DNA from 2 places in the Plantactinospora sp. CNZ320 genome. Region 1 is predicted to be linked to the other one. Evidence: predicted binding sites of a transcription regulator. Region 1 holds the regulator's gene; the other holds the start of a gene.
The links. The regulator HrcA, encoded in region 1, represses chaperone genes, less so after heat shock. The targets are predictions, from matches to a motif close to GGTTNGCACNCTCNNNNNGAGNGTGCNAACC.
Positions count from the first base shown of each region.

Region 2: the regulator HrcA is predicted to act here: its motif matches at 2,513-2,543, upstream of CLT71_RS26450 (FmdB family zinc ribbon protein).

Region 1 is NZ_PJMP01000001.1:3,272,491-3,280,006, forward strand. It holds gene CLT71_RS14315 (SDR family oxidoreductase) at 1-337, shown strand, start outside; gene CLT71_RS14320 (glycoside hydrolase family 3 C-terminal domain-containing protein) at 489-2,963, shown strand; gene CLT71_RS14325 (16S rRNA (uracil(1498)-N(3))-methyltransferase) at 3,035-3,778, opposite strand; gene dnaJ (molecular chaperone DnaJ) at 3,894-5,030, opposite strand; gene hrcA (heat-inducible transcriptional repressor HrcA) at 5,098-6,120, opposite strand; gene CLT71_RS14340 (magnetosome magnetite crystal formation protein family) at 6,464-7,138, shown strand; gene hemW (radical SAM family heme chaperone HemW) at 7,215-7,516, opposite strand, start outside.
Region 2 is NZ_PJMP01000001.1:5,893,086-5,900,601, reverse strand. It holds gene CLT71_RS26460 (GGDEF domain-containing protein) at 1-1,717, opposite strand, end outside; gene CLT71_RS26455 (5-formyltetrahydrofolate cyclo-ligase) at 1,801-2,415, shown strand; gene CLT71_RS26450 (FmdB family zinc ribbon protein) at 2,567-2,968, shown strand; gene CLT71_RS26445 (flagellar biosynthesis protein FlgA) at 3,145-3,786, shown strand; gene CLT71_RS26440 (hypothetical protein) at 3,859-4,044, opposite strand; gene CLT71_RS26435 (translation initiation factor 2) at 4,138-4,482, shown strand; gene CLT71_RS26430 (DUF2231 domain-containing protein) at 4,535-5,017, opposite strand; gene CLT71_RS26425 (Fur family transcriptional regulator) at 5,229-5,654, shown strand; gene CLT71_RS26420 (PD-(D/E)XK nuclease family protein) at 5,683-6,546, opposite strand; gene CLT71_RS26415 (MarC family protein) at 6,749-7,363, opposite strand; gene CLT71_RS26410 (PHP domain-containing protein) at 7,404-7,516, opposite strand, start outside.

The DNA.
Region 1 (7,516 bases):
CGTCTCGTCCCGGGGCGCGTTCCGGGGCGAACCGACCCAGCCGGCGTACGGCGCCAGCAAGGCCGGGCTGAACGCGCTGGGCCAGTCCCTTGCGGTGGCCCTCGCCCCGTACGGGATCGCGGTCGCCACGGTCGCGCCCGGCTTCGTCGAGACCGACATGACCAACGAGCACCTCAAGGCGCCGCGCGGTGACGCGATCCGGGCGCAGAGCCCGTTCAACCGGATCGCCCGGCCGGAGGAGATCGCCGCCGCCGTGCACTGGCTGGCCTCGCCGGAGGCGGAGTGGGCCTCCGGCACCATCGTGGACCTCAACGGCGCCTCCTACCTGCGCACCTGACCACCGCCGTCGGCCGCCGACCGGACACGGCCCACCGCTGCCCCAAAACGCCGACTCCACTACCGAATCCCTACCGCCGGATCGTCGGGCGGCGGGCGGCGGCTCCGGCTGGCAGGATGATCGATATCCGGCCGGCGGAAGGGGCGCGACGATGACGGTGGATCGGCGGGACGGGGCTGAGGCCGACCGAGCGGACGCGATCCCTGATCCGGCGGACGCCGTACTCGATCGGGCGCTCGCCGCGCTGGACCTGGAGACGAAGGTCCGGCTCCTCTCCGGCCAGGACTTCTGGACCCTGCCGGCCATCCCCGAGATCGGGCTCGGCTCGCTGGTGATGTCGGACGGCCCGATCGGGGTACGCGGCGTCCGCTGGACCCCGGACGACCCGTCGATCGCCCTGCCCAGCCCGACCGCGCTGGCCGCCACCTGGGATCCCATCCTCGCCCGGCAGGCGGGCCGGGTGCTCGGTGCCGAGTGCCGGCGCAAGGGCATCCACCTGCTCCTCGCCCCCACCGTCAACCTGCACCGCAGCCCGCTCGGCGGCCGGCACTTCGAGTGCTACTCGGAGGACCCGCTGCTCAGCGCCGAGATCGGCGTCGGCTACGTCACCGGCGTGCAGGAGCTCGGCGTCGGTGCCACCGTCAAGCACCTGGTCGCGAACGACTCGGAGACGGAGCGGATGACAGTTGACGTCCGGGTCTCCGAACGGGCGCTCCGGGAGGTCTACCTCGCCCCGTTCGAACGGATCGTCGCCGCCGGGGTCTGGGCGGTGATGGCGGCGTACAACGGGGTCAACGGGCACACCATGACCGAGCACGCCGGGCTGCTCCGGGACCTGCTCAAGCGGGAGTGGGGCTTCGACGGGATCGTCGTCTCCGACTGGACGGCGGCGCGCAGCACCGAGGCGTCCGCGAACGCCGGGCTCGACGTGGTGATGCCGGCCGCCGGTGACCCGTGGGGCGCCGCGCTGGTCGCCGCCGTCCGGGCCGGCACGGTCGCCGAGACCGAGGTGGACGACAAGGTACGCCGGGTGCTCCGGCTCGCCGGCCGGGTCGGGCTGCTCGACGGCGTACCCCCGGCGGTGGACCCGGCCGACCGGCCGCGCCCGCCGGACGGCGCCGCCCTGGCGCACGCGGTCGCGGTCCGCTCCTTCGTGCTGGCCCGCAACGAAGGCGGGCTGCTGCCGCTCGATCCGGGCCGGCTGCGCCGGGTGGCGGTGCTCGGCGCGCTCGCCGACGACGCGCGGATCCAGGGCGGCGGCAGTGCCCTGGTCGCGCCGCCGCACGCCATCTCCCCGCTCGCCGGGCTGACCGCCGCGCTGCCCGACACCGACCTCGTCCACGGGGTCGGCGCCGACCCCCGGCTCCGGCTGCCGGCGGCCGGCGGAGTGGCCTGGACCCCGATCATCGCCACGCTGCGCGACGCCGACGGGCGGGAGCGCTACCGGGCGGAGCTGGACCGGGCGACGGTGCGCTGGATGGGTGAGCTGCCCGAGGGCCTGCCGCCGGAGGAGCTGGCCAGCATCGAGATCAGCGCCGTACACACGCCGCTGCGCAGCGGCACCGCCCGGCTCGCGGTCGAGGGCTTCGGGGTCTTCACCCTCACCGTGGACGGTACGGAACTCTTCGACGGCCCGCTCTACGAGCCGTCGGAGGAGCCCGGCACCGTCTTCCGGGCCACCGTGGAGCGCCGGTTCGAGGTCGCCGTACGCGCCGGTGAGCCGGTCGAGGTACGGCTCACCCGGCGGATGGTCGACGGCGAACATCCGGGTTTCGTCTCCTTCGGCCTCGGTCACGCCGAGCCGGCGGTCGCCCCGGACGACGCCCTGCTCGACGAGGCGGTCCGGGTCGCCGCCGACGCCGACGTGGCGGTGGTGGTGGTCGGCACCACCGAGGAGGTGGAGTCGGAGGGGTTCGACCGGAGCACGCTGGCGCTGCCCGGCCGGCAGGACGAGCTGGTCCGGCGGGTCGCCGCGGCGAACTCCCGGACGGTGGTGGTGGTCAACGCCGGTTCACCGGTGCTGATGCCCTGGGCCGACGAGGTGGCGGCGATCCTGCTCACCTGGTTTCCCGGGCAGGAGGCCGGGGCGGCGCTCGCCGACGTACTGCTCGGTCGGGCGGAACCGGGCGGACGGCTTCCCACCACCTGGCCACGCCGGCCGGAGGACTGCCCGGCGCTTCCCACCACCCCGGTCGACGGGGTGCTCGACTACACCGACGGGATCTTCGTCGGCTACCGGGGCTGGCGGGCCGAGCCGCTCTTCCCGTTCGGGCACGGGTTCGGCTACACCGAGTGGGCGTACGAGTCGCTCACCGTCAAGGACGGGGCGGAGGGACCGGTCGCCGTGGTGAGCGTCCGCAACACCGGCCACCGTCCCGGCCGCGAGGTGGTGCAGGTGTACGTCGGCCCGGAGGCCGCCGAGCCGGATCGTCCGGTGCGCTGGCTGGCCGGCTTCGCCGCTGCCGAGGCGGCTCCCGGCGAGTCGGTGACGGTACGGGTCCCACTGCCGGCACGGACCTTCCGGGTCTGGGAGCCGGAGGGCTGGGCCACCCGCCCCGGCCGGTACCGCATCGAGGCGGCTCGCAGCGTCGCCAACATCCGCCTAACCAGCACCGTCGACATCTGACGCACCATCCGACGCCCGTTAGGAAGGGCCCCTTCTTCTACAGAAAACGATAAGAAGGGGCCCTTCCTTACTCACCAGCGGCCGAGGCGGGTGGAGAGGACGGCGAGGGCGGCGACACCGGCGGTCGAGGTACGCAGCACCTCCGGGCCGAGCCGGACCGGTACGGCACCCGCCGAGGTAAGCGTCGCCAACTCGGCCGGCGACACGCCTCCCTCGGGACCGACCACCAGCACGATGTCGCCGGCGGGCGGCAGTTCGGCGGTGCCGAGCCGGGCCTGCGCCTCCTCGTGCAGCACGAAACCGGCTGCCGCGTCACCGATCCGCCGGGCCACCACCCGGGTCGACTCGTCCGGTGCCTGCGCCGAGCCGGCGACGGTCGGCAGCCAGGATCGGCGGGCCTGCTTGGCCGCCTCGCGCGCGGTCGCCACCCAGCGGTCCCTGGCCCGGGCGCCCCGGTCGCCGCGCCACTGCGCCACCGAGCGCTCCGCCGCCCAGGGCACGATCTCGTCCACCCCGACCTCGGTCATCGCCTGCACGGCCAGTTCGGCCCGGTCGCCCTTGGCGATGCCCTGCACCACCACCAGTCTCGGGTCGGGCGCCTCGACGTACCGCCGGGAGGTGACCGAGGCGGTCAGGGTGCCCCGGCCGACGCTGGTGACCACCGCGGTCAGGGTGCCGCCGCGCCCGTCGGCAAGCAGCAACTCCTCACCGGTACGCAGCCGTTGCACTGTCGCGGCGTGATGCCCCTCCGGACCGTCGAGGGTGACGGAGTCGTCCGACGGCAGCGACTCGACCAGGAACAGCGGCGCACTCACGGCGAGCAGGTTAGCGGTTCGTCCGGCCGGCGAGCCGCGCCGGCCGGACGACGCGCCAATCAGGCGTGGCCAATCAGGCGTGGCCAATCAGGCGTGGCCCGTCAGGCGTGGCCCGTCAGGCGTGGCCGTTGAAGGCGTCGCGCATCCGGGAGAAGAAGCCGCCCTGCTTGGTCAGCTCGGCGACCTCCTCGCCCCGGGTCTTGGCGAACTCGCGCAGCATCCGCTCCTGCTCGGCGTCGAGCTTGGTCGGGGTACGCACGTCGAGGTGCACGTAGAGGTCGCCCCGGCCGGTACCGCGCAGGTGTGGCACGCCCCGGGCGCGCAGCCGCAGCGTCGAGCCCGGCTGGGTGCCCGGCTTGACGTCGACCGGCTCCTCGCTGTCCAGCGTCTTGATTGTCAGCCGGGTACCGAGTGCGGCGGCGGTCATCGGCACGGTGACCCGGCAGTGCAGGTCGTCGCCCTTGCGGGAGTAGACGTCGTGCGGCCGCTCGTGGATCTCGACGTAGAGGTCGCCGGCCGTACCGCCACCGGGGCCGACCTCGCCCTGCTGGGCCAGTCGGATCCGCATGCCGTCCTCGACACCGGCCGGGATCTTCACGGTCAGCGAACGGCGGGTACGCACCCGGCCGTCCCCGGCGCAGGTCGGGCAGGGGTGCGGGATCACCGTGCCGTACCCCTGGCAGACCGTGCACGGCCGGGACGAGACGACCTGACCGAGGAAGGTGCGCTGCACCGACTGCACCTCGCCCCGCCCGCCGCACGCCTCACAGGTGGCCAGGTGCGTGCCGGGCGCGGTGCCGGCACCCGTGCAGGTGGTGCAGAGCACGGCGGTGTCGACCGCGATCGGCGCCTCCACCCCGAACGCCGTCTCGTGCAGGTCGAGTTCGAGCCGCAGGATGGCGTCGGCACCCGGCCGGGTACGCGGACGCGGCCCCCGGGAACCACCGGCCGCACCGAAGAAGGCGTCCATGATGTCCTGGAAGCCGACGAACGGCCCACCGGCACCGCCGGGGCCGGCTCCGGGGCCGCCACCGGGAGCGAGCGGGTCGCCGCCCAGGTCGACGATCTGCCGCTTCTGGTCGTCCGAGAGGACTTCGTACGCGGCGTTGATGTCCTTGAACTTCTCGTGTGCCTCCGGATCCGGATTCACGTCCGGGTGGTACTGCCGCGCCAACTTGCGGTAGGCGCGCTTGATGTCGTCGTCGGAGGCGTCCCGGCTGACGCCGAGAATCCCGTAGTAGTCCTTGGCCACTGCGTTCCGTGTCCTCATGTCTGTCTCGCGTTACCGTCCGCCGGTCGTCAGGGGGAGAGCTTGGTGGTCAGTTCTGCGCCAGCACGTCGCCGACGTAGCGTGCCACGGCCCGCACCGTGGCGATGGTGCCCGGGTAGTCCATCCGGGTGGGCCCCAACACGCCGAGTCCGCCGACGATGGTCGTACCCGGACCGTATCCGGTGCTGACCACCGAGGCGGCCCGCAGATTGTCGATCTCGTTCTCGTCGCCGATGCGAACCTGAAGGGTGTTCGGCTCCACCTCGCCGATCAACTTGAGCAGGACGACCTCCTCCTCTAGCGCCTCGAGGATCGGCCGCAGTGAACCCTGGAAGTCGAGCAGCCCGCCCCGGGTCAGGTTGGCGGTGCCGGCCATCACGATCCGCTCCTCGTGCCGCTCGACCAGGGTCTCCAGCAACACCGTGGCGAGCGTGGTCATCGCCGGACCGAGCCCCGGGGGCACCTCGTCGACAAGCGCCTGGACCAGTGGCGGGGTCTCGGCCAGCTTCTTGCCGCCGAGCCGCTCGTTGACCAGCCGGCGCAGATCGGTCACGTCGTCGGCGCTGATCGGGATGGGCAGCTCGACCAGCCGCTGCTCCACCCGGCCGGTGTCGGCGATCATGACGAGCATCAGCCGGGTGGTGGAGATCGGCACCAGTTCCAGGTGCCGGACGGCGGAACGGGCCAGGCTCGGGTACTGCACCACGGCCACCTGCCGGGTGAGCTGGGCGAGCAGCCGGACCGTACGGTGCACCACGTCGTCGAGGTCCACCGCGCCGACCATGAACCGCTCGATCGCCCGGCGCTCGGCCGGGGTGAGCGGCTTGACCCGGGAGAGCCGGTCCACGAAGAGCCGGTAGCCACGGTCGGTGGGCACCCGGCCGGCACTCGTGTGCGGCTGCCGGATGTAGCCCTCCTCCTCCAGCACGGCCATGTCGTTGCGGACGGTGGCCGGGGAAACCCCGAGTTGGTGCCGCTCGACCAGGGCCTTGCTGCCGACCGGCTCCTGGGTGGCGACGTAGTCCTCCACGATCGCGCGCAGCACGTCGAGCTTGCGGTCGTCGAGACCCATCCTCACCTCCCTGCGACGTCCCGGCCCCGGCTGGGCGAAACGACCGGGGCGACCACGACGGTCGGGCCAGGCCAGCCCTGGCACTCGACTGTAGCGAGTGCCAGTCTACGACCAAGGCGTACCCGGCGCGATGATCGTTTGGAGGGGATATCCGAACCTGGACAACAGGCTTGCCAGGACACAGTACTCCGGTGGACCTAGCAGGTACGGCCGGCAGTTGTCCAGATTCCGTCCGGGGGGCGGCTGGCGCTGTTTGATCGGGAGTCCTACCGTGACCTCCATGACTGAACCGCCTCGCCCTCCCGGAGAATACGGCGGTCCGCCCCAGGACCCGACAGCCCCGATGAATCCGGGCCAATACCCGACACCTGGCGAGGGGTATCCCCCGCCCGCCGCACCCCAGTACGGTGCGCCCGGCACGCCCCCGCCGACCTCGGGCGGCGGGACGTACCCGACCTCCGGCGGTGCGACGTACCCGACGTCAGGTGGCGGGACCTATCCGACCTCGGGGGGCGGGACGTACCCGACCTCCGGCGGCGGTTACCCCCCGCCCGGCGGCTACCCGCCCCAGGGCGGCGGTTACCCACCCGGCGGCGGTTACCCACCCCCCGGCGGCCAGCCTCCGGGCGGGTACCCGGGTGCCGGCTACCCGCCGCCGGGCAACCCGTACGGCGCCCCGGGACCGGCCGGCTACGCCAACAGCGAGGAGAAGACCTGGGCCCTGATCGCGCACTTCGGTGGCATCGTGGTCGGCTTCATCGCCTCGCTCGTCGCGCTGCTCGCCAAGGGCAACGAGTCGCCGATCGTTCGCGCGCACGCGGTCGAGGCGCTCAACTTCCAGATCACCTGGGGCATCATCTCGATCGTCTCGCTGATCATCGGGACCTGCACCATCGTGCTGTTCTTCCTGCCGCTCATCGCCTGGGTGGTCGTGCTGATCTTCTCGATCATCGCCGGCATGAAGGCGAACGAGGGCGTCGTCTACCAGTACCCGATGTCCATCCGCATGATCAAGTAATCCGAGTCGTCAGCGCGATGGCCCGTGCCGGATCCGGCGCGGGCCATCGCGCTTTCCGGGGCCGCGTCGGCGCGGGTCAGGGCAGCAGGTCCCGGACCACGGCGTCGGCCAGCAGCCGCCCGCGCAGGGTGAGCACTGCCCGCCCGGCGTCGTACGCCGCCGCGTCCAGCAGCCCGGTCTCGCGGGCCCCGGCCGCACCCGCCCGACCGGCGTCGTCGAGGACCGACAGCGGCAGCCCGGCGGCGAGCCGGAGCCCGAGCAGCACCTCCTCGACCCGCCGCTCCCCGGTCGACAGCACCTCCCGGGCCTGCCCCGGGGAGTGCCCCGCCGCCAGCCGGACCGCGTAACTCGACGGGTGCTTGACGTTCCACCAGCGGA
Region 2 (7,516 bases), 2.6 Mb from region 1:
TGCCGAGGGGTACCCGCAGCGGCGGTGGGTCGCCGTGCCGCTGCCGGTCGTCGGTCGACGTGGCCGGTGCGTCGGGTGGGATCGGTCGGTCGAGCCCGATGCCGCGCCGGTCGAGGCCCTCGGTGCACTGGCTGACCAGTACTCCCGTCCTCGGGTCGAGTAGCAGCACCACTCCGGCCCGGGCCCCGGTCGCCGCCATCGCGGCCCGGAGCAGCAGCTGGAAGATCCGATGCAGGTCGTGCGAGCTGGCCAGGGTGTCACCGATGACGGCGAGCTGCTCGCGCAACTGGTGCCGGCTGACCACCAGCGCCCGGAGGTAGGACTCCGCCTCCCGGGTCATCCGGTTGAAGCTGTCGGCGAGCCGGCCGACCTCGTCAGGGGACCGGACCGGCACCCGGGTCGCCAGGTCACCCTCGGCGACCCGGTCGGCGGCTCGGGCCAGTTCGGCCAGTGGTCGGGTGGTAGACCGGGCAAGCCGGCCGGCGGCGAGTACCGCGAAGACCCCGGCGAGCAGTACGACGATCGCCAGGGGTCCGTACCGGGTCGTCGGCGGATCCCGGGGTACCGACAGCACCAGCGGCAGGGGCTGCCCGGGTGCCGGACCGACCCGGCGGACGTACCGGCCTCCGTTGGCCTGGACGACCTTGTCTCCGGAGATCCGGCGGGCGGCGGCGAGTACGGCGGCCCGGGATCCGGTCGACTCGGTGCTCGGCGACTCGCCTCCCTGCGGTCCTGCGTCCGGTGCCAAACTGCCGGGCAGCACAACACCGCCAGACGAACCCGCAGACGGACCTGCGGACGGACCTGCGGACGAACCCGCAGACGGACCTGCGGACGGACCTGCGGACGTACCTGCGGACGAGGAAACGGTGTGCGTGGAGCCGGTGGCCGACGACGGGCCGGCGGGTGGCGACGGTCCGTCGGGTGGGGACGCGACGGCGGGTGGGGACGCGACGGCGGGTGGCGACGCGACGGCGGGTGGCGACGCGATGGCGGGTGGCGACGCGATGGCGGGTGGCGACGCGATGGCGGGTGGCGACGGAACGGTGGCCGGCGACGGGACGGCTCGGGGTGGGGCGGTGCCGGCGGGTCCGGGAACCGGAAGCGCGGGTCCCGGTTCGGGGACGGGGTCCGGTCCGGGGACCGGATTCGACGGCGGCGGAGCCGGGGAACTCGCGGTTGGTCCCGGCACCTCGCGCAGCAGGGTCACCGCGGTTCCGCTGGCCGCGGCGAGCCGGCGGACGAACGCCGCGTCGAGGACCTGCGCGGTCCAGACCGCGCCGGTAAGCGATCCCGCGCCGTTGCGGAGTTCCACCCGGGCCGCCAGGGCGCGGGGCGCCGGGCCGGGGCCGGGGCCGGCAGGACCGTCACAGGACGTCCAGGGGCGGGGCGGTGCCGCCGGGGTGGCGAAGTCGACGGTACCGGCGGGTCCGGTGATCACGACCGCGTCCGCCAGCCCTCGGGTCACCACCTCGCCCGCCGCGCCGGTCCGGCTGGTCGGATCGGCGAGTACGGCCAACGCGCCCGCCGTGGCGTGCAACTGTCGACAGAGGGCGCCGATCGCCGTACCAACGGCGTCGGCGGCGAGGTTGAGCCGGTGTTCGGCCTGGTGACGGCTTGCCGTGGCGACCGTACCGGCGACGGAGAGCGCGCCGAGCAGCACCGGCCCGAGCACGACGGCGAGGAAAGCTGTGGTCAACCGTCCGCGCAGCGTCACTCATCCCCCCGGAAGCTCCGCACCCGATGCTGCGATGCTGACCCAACCGCTTTGGTTAACCGGCCTGCCCCCGGGAGTGTTACGTGCCGGATTTTTCGGATGAGGATGTCGGCCCGCGCAAGATCGCGCTCCGGACCACCATGCTGGCCCGGCGCAGGGCGCTGCCGGCTCCGGCCCGGCTCGCCGCCGCCGAGCGCCTCCGGGCCGAACTCCGCGCCCTCGTCCAGCGGGTACGACCCCAACTGGTCACCGGGTACGTGCCGGTCGGCAGCGAGCCGGGTGGAGCCCGGTTGCCGGACGAGTTGGCCGACGCGCTGTGCCCGACCGGGCGTCTCCTGCTGCCGGTACTCCGCCCGGATCTCGACCTGGACTGGGCGCCGTACGCCGGACCGGGTTCCCTGATCGCGGCCGGGCGAGGGCTGCGGGAGCCCGTCACCGACCGGCTCGGGCGGGACGCGATCGGCTTCGCGGAGCTGGTCGTGGTACCGGCGGTGGCCGTCGACCGGCGCGGTGTCCGGCTCGGTCGCGGCGGCGGCTCGTACGACCGGGCCCTGGCGCGGGTCGATCCCGGCGCCCTCACGGTGGCGCTGTTGCACGACGGCGAGTTGGTCGACGCGGTACCGGCGACCGGTCATGATCGTCCGGTACGGGCCGTGATCACTCCTTCCGGCGGCCTTCGGCACGTCTGGTCGGGTTGACGGCGGCCGGTGGTCCGGTTGACGGCGGCCGGGTCGACGTACCGTCCGGCGTCGGCCTGGACACTTCGGCTGGACGAAAGCGGGTACGATGCCGCACCATTGGCACTCGGATACGTCGAGTGCCAACAGGCCGCAAGATCCGGAGGGGAACGTGCCCACCTACCAGTACGCCTGCACCGAGTGCGGCCACCAGCTCGAGGCGGTGCAGTCCTTCACCGACGAGCCGCTGACCGAGTGCCCGGCGTGCGAGGGTCGCCTGCGCAAGATCTTCAACTCCGTCGGCATCGTGTTCAAGGGCTCCGGCTTCTATCGGACCGACTCCCGGAGCAACGGCTCGGAGGGTGGCGGCTCCACGGCGAACAAGTCGGACTCCACCAAGAGCGACTCCGCGAAGTCCGGCTCCGGCGGCGACTCGGGTTCGACCGGCACTGGCACGTCCAGCTCCACCGGCACGAGCGGCGGCGGTACGGCGTCCGGCTCGTCCAACGGCGCGTCGAGCGGCTCCGCCAGCAAGCCGAAGGCGGCGTCCACCTCCTCGACCAGCACGACCTGACGGCTTGGCGACCTCCCGCTGGCACCGGGCCGGCACGGCCGGAGAGTTATCCACAGCCCCCAGAGTTATCCACAGGCTGTGACTTTTCCGCCGCCTTCCCGAGGCGTCCTCGCCTAGCCTGCTGCGCACCGGACGGCGCCGACCTCGCTGGCGCCGCCGGGCGAGGGAGGTTCGCCGTGGCGCTCGACCGTACGCCCACCCGCCGTGACGCCACGCTGAGCCCGGCGCGCTGGTCACGTCCAGGTGCCGGCTCGATGCTCCGCTGGTTGCTGGTGGCCGCCCTGTTGACGCTGGCGCTCGGTGCGCTCTATCTGCGCGAGCCGACGTCGTCCTGTCCCCCGCCGTCGGCCAGCCTGGCCGGGGGCGGGATCACCCCGTCCCGGTCGACCGGGCCGCCCGCCGGCACCGGGCCTGCCGGGCCGACCGGTGCCAGCCCGGCGGCGGGAACCGGCTCGGCGGCACACCCCGGCGGATCGCCGGGTGGGCCAGGTGGACCGGGTGGATCGGCGGCCCCGAGCGGGGTGCCGGTGCCGGAGGGGACCGTCGGAGTGCCGATCCGGCTCGCCGAACCTGCCGCGTTGACCGTGGCCCGGCCGGGAGCCCGGGTGGACCTGCTCGCGGCGCCCGGTGGTGACCAGACAGGTCGGGCGGCGAAGCCGAGTGTGCTGGCGACCCGGGTACTGGTACTCGACGTACTCGGACCGGGCCAGACCGACGGCGCCGCCAGCGCGATCTACCTGGCGCTCCGGCCCGAGCAGGCCCACCGCGCGGTCGGCATGCCGGAATCCACCCGATTCGCGATCATCGTCCGCTCGTAGTCACCGTCCCGGCGGGTGGTCACCGTCCCGGCGAGACGCGTCGGCCGGTGGCGAGGGCACCCGATCGGGAGATCAGCCCCAGTGCGGCGGACGCTCGGCCAGCAGCCGCTCGTCGTTCGACTCCGGCCGCTCGCCCCAGCCCCGGTCGGTGTCGTCCACCGACTGCTCCGGCAGCACCCGACGGTCACCCGTCGACGCGACCGGCCGGTCGTCGTCCCGCCCGACACTCGTGTTGTGCTGCTTCTCCGCCCCGGACATCCGGCAAGCGTACCCGGGGCGGTCGGTCGACAGGCCCGTCGGTGACAGCGGGCGCGCGGCCGGGGAGGGCTCAGGTTGGTAGCGTCGGACAGCGTGACGACGCAGAGCGGGAACTCCGCCGATGACGCCTTCTGGCGTCGACCCACCGGACCGCCCGCCGACGCCCCGGAGTCCACCCCAGGGTCACCGCCGCCCCCGCCACCGGTACGGCCCGAAGCCCACTACCCCGGCCCGCCGCCGACCATCACCCCACCGGCGGGCTGGCGTCCCCCGCTGCACGTACAGCCGGCGGCGCCCCGGGCACTACCGGGTCAGGATCACGCCGCGCTGGACGCCGAGGAGGGGAGCGCCCGGACGTTGACCTACGGCGTCGGCCTGGTCGGCGGTGCGGTGGTACTGGTGCTGATGTGCCTGCTCTGCTCCCGGGCCCTGTTCTGACTGCGAACGGCAGCACCCTGACCGAACGGCAGCCTGTCCAGAGAACACCCGGTCAGAGGACGCCCTGCCAGACCGCCTCGGCGCCGGTGTCGCCGGTGAGGTAGACGTACCAGACGTTGATCGCGGCGAGCACCGCCACGACCGCGCCGAACAGCAGGCCGAGCCACCCGGGCATCGACCGTTCCCCGGTGCGGAATCTGGTCAGCACGAGCAGCACGAGCGTCACCACGCCGAGGGCGATACTCCACCAGAGCGTCAGTTCGCCGTAGCCCTGGTGCTCCTCCACCTTCTGGAGGATCTCCGGACCGTAGCCCTTGGCGACCAGCACCTGCTGGAGTTCCTCACCGGACTCCACCGCGAAGAAGGCGGCGACCGGCGTGACCACCGCCAGTACCGCCGCCGCCCAGTCGAGCCGGCTGCGGAACCGGGGCAGCACGGCGTACCCGGTGGAGATCAACGCGAGCAGCGGCACGAAGACGACGGCCGCGTGCACCAGCAACGCGTGTGCCGGGAGACCCATGACTTCCCTGAACACCGACGCCTCCTTGCTACCGCTCCCGCCGGGAGCCAATGGACGGTACGAGGATTCGATCACGTCAGCCGTGACCTATACCGGTACACGGGCATCGAGCCGGGTCGGTTCACCCGGGTTCCACCTCCGGTGTGACAACGGGTACGTGTGGTGGGCGCCACGATCGACTCGCGTCCGCCTTGTTGGGGTCCCATCGACGTGCTGTGATAGTGGGATGACTGGCGAGGAACTGCTCCGGTCGAGGGGCCTTCGGGTCACCCGGCCGCGCCTCGCCGTTCTCGAGGTGCTGGCCGCTGGCGGGCACCTGGAGGTGGAGGAGATCACCCAGCGGGTTCGGCAGCGGCTCGACTCGGTCTCCACCCAGGCGATCTACGACGTGCTGGGTGCGCTCTCCCGGGCTGGGCTCTCCCGCCGGATCGAGCCGGCCGGCTCACCCGCCCGGTACGAGGCGCGGGTCGGGGACAACCACCACCATGTCGTCTGCCGGGGCTGTGGCGAGATCGCCGACGTGGACTGCGCGGTCGGCTCCGCACCCTGCCTCGACCCGGTGGCCGCGTACGGCTTCGAGGTCGACGAGGCCGAGGTCACCTACTGGGGCCTCTGCCCCGCCTGCCAGTCGCGCCGCGCCACCGACGACTGATCACGGCTGTCCCCACCGGCCCTGCCGGTCACGCCGTCTCGGTGTGCCCGGCGTCGCCCCGATCGACCGGTGCCAGGGCTCGTTCCACCGCTGACCAGGGTTCCCGCTCCGGGGCGTCCGCGCCGGCCGGACAGCTGCGGCGGTAGTCGCACCAGCCGCACCGGATGCCGGGCGAGACCGGGAACGCCTCGTCCGGGTCGGTACCGTCGGCGACCTCCCGCTCGGCGGCGATGATGTCCCGGGCGGTCTCCTCGGCTCGGGCGAGTTGCCGGGCGAGCGACTCCTCGGTGTGGTCGTGCCCGGCCACCGTGCCGCTCGGCAGGTGGTGCAGTTCCACCCGCCGACACGGCTTGCGGAATACCCGCTCCGCCGCGTAGGCGTAGAGCGCGAGCGCCTGGGAGCCACGTGCGTCGTCGGAGTCCAGGCCGGTACGCCCGGTCTTGTAGTCGACGATCACCAACTCCGGCCCGTCCGGGCCGGTGCGCGAATCGATTCGGTCGGCGCGACCGTTGAACGCCAGCACGGCCGTCTTGACCGCCACCACCCGCTCCACCCCCACCGGCTCGTCACCGGGGTCGAGCGTCTCCACATAGGACTCCAGCCACTCCAGCGCGCGGCGGAAGATCGCCCGCTCCTGCTCCTCGTCGCGGTAGCCCTCGCGGACCCAGGTGCCCTTGAGCAGGGTCGGCAGCGCCTCTGGACGGCGACGGTCGGGCGACAGCGCGTACCAGTTGCGCAGTGTGGTGTGCACGCTCGCGCCGAGGGAGTTGTGCGCCCAGGGCGGCCCCTTGGGTGGTGCGGGCCGGTCGACATAGGAGTAGCGGTATCGGCGCGGGCAGTCCGTGTACGCGCCGAGCTTGCTCGGCGTGCAGACGAAGAGGCGCTCGGGCATCCCCTCGAACCCCAACTGCTCGGGCTGGGCGCCGCGTGGTCGAGGAGTCCGGCTGCCTGCGGACGATGGCCTTCGCACGCCCCGATCCTGCCATGCCGGTCCGACACCCCCGTCGATCCACCACCCTCCCCCCGGCCCGTCCCCGTGACGACCGGCCGAGAGGTCATCTGCACCGAACGGACACCCCTCACGGTGGCCGGACTCAGGAGCCGTTCAGGTGTGCGGTGACGAAGGCGGCGACGGAGTCGGCGATCAACTGCACCGCGATCGCGGCGAGCAGCAGGCCGGCGATCCGGGTCAGCACCTCGATCCCGGCCGGCCGGAGCACCCTGACCACGATCCCGGAGAAACGCAGGATCAGCCAGACCGCCACCATCACCGCGACGATGCCGACCGCGATCGCCAGGTAGTCCGCCGTACCCTCGGCGCGCTGTACGAAGAGCATCGTGGCGACGATCGCGCCGGGACCGGCCAGCAGGGGCGTACCGAGCGGCACCAGGGCGATGTTCGAGGTGTTCTGCTGGCCGGGGTCGTCGGCCTTGCCGGTCAGCAGTTCCAGTGCCACAAGCACCAGCAGCAGGCCACCGGCACCCTGCAACGCCGGCAGGTCGATGTGCAGGTAGTCCAGCAGGGTCTGCCCGGCGACCGCGAACACGACGATCACCCCGAGGGCGAGCGCCACCGCCTGCCACGCGGCGCGTACCCGCTCCCGGGCCGGCATCTGGCCGGTCAGGGCGAGGAAGATCGGCACCATGCCCGGTGGGTCCGTGATCACCAGCAGGGTCAGCGTGACCTCGCCGAGCAGCTTCATGTTCACGTGATCACGTTAACCGTACGCCGGGCGGCGTCCGCCGAGGTCAGCCCGGGTCGGCCAGTACCCCCACCCCGGTGCCGGCCGCGAGAATCCGCTCGTACGCCTCGACCCCGGTGGTGTGCGCGCCGAGCCGGACGGTCTTGTGCGTGCCGTGGA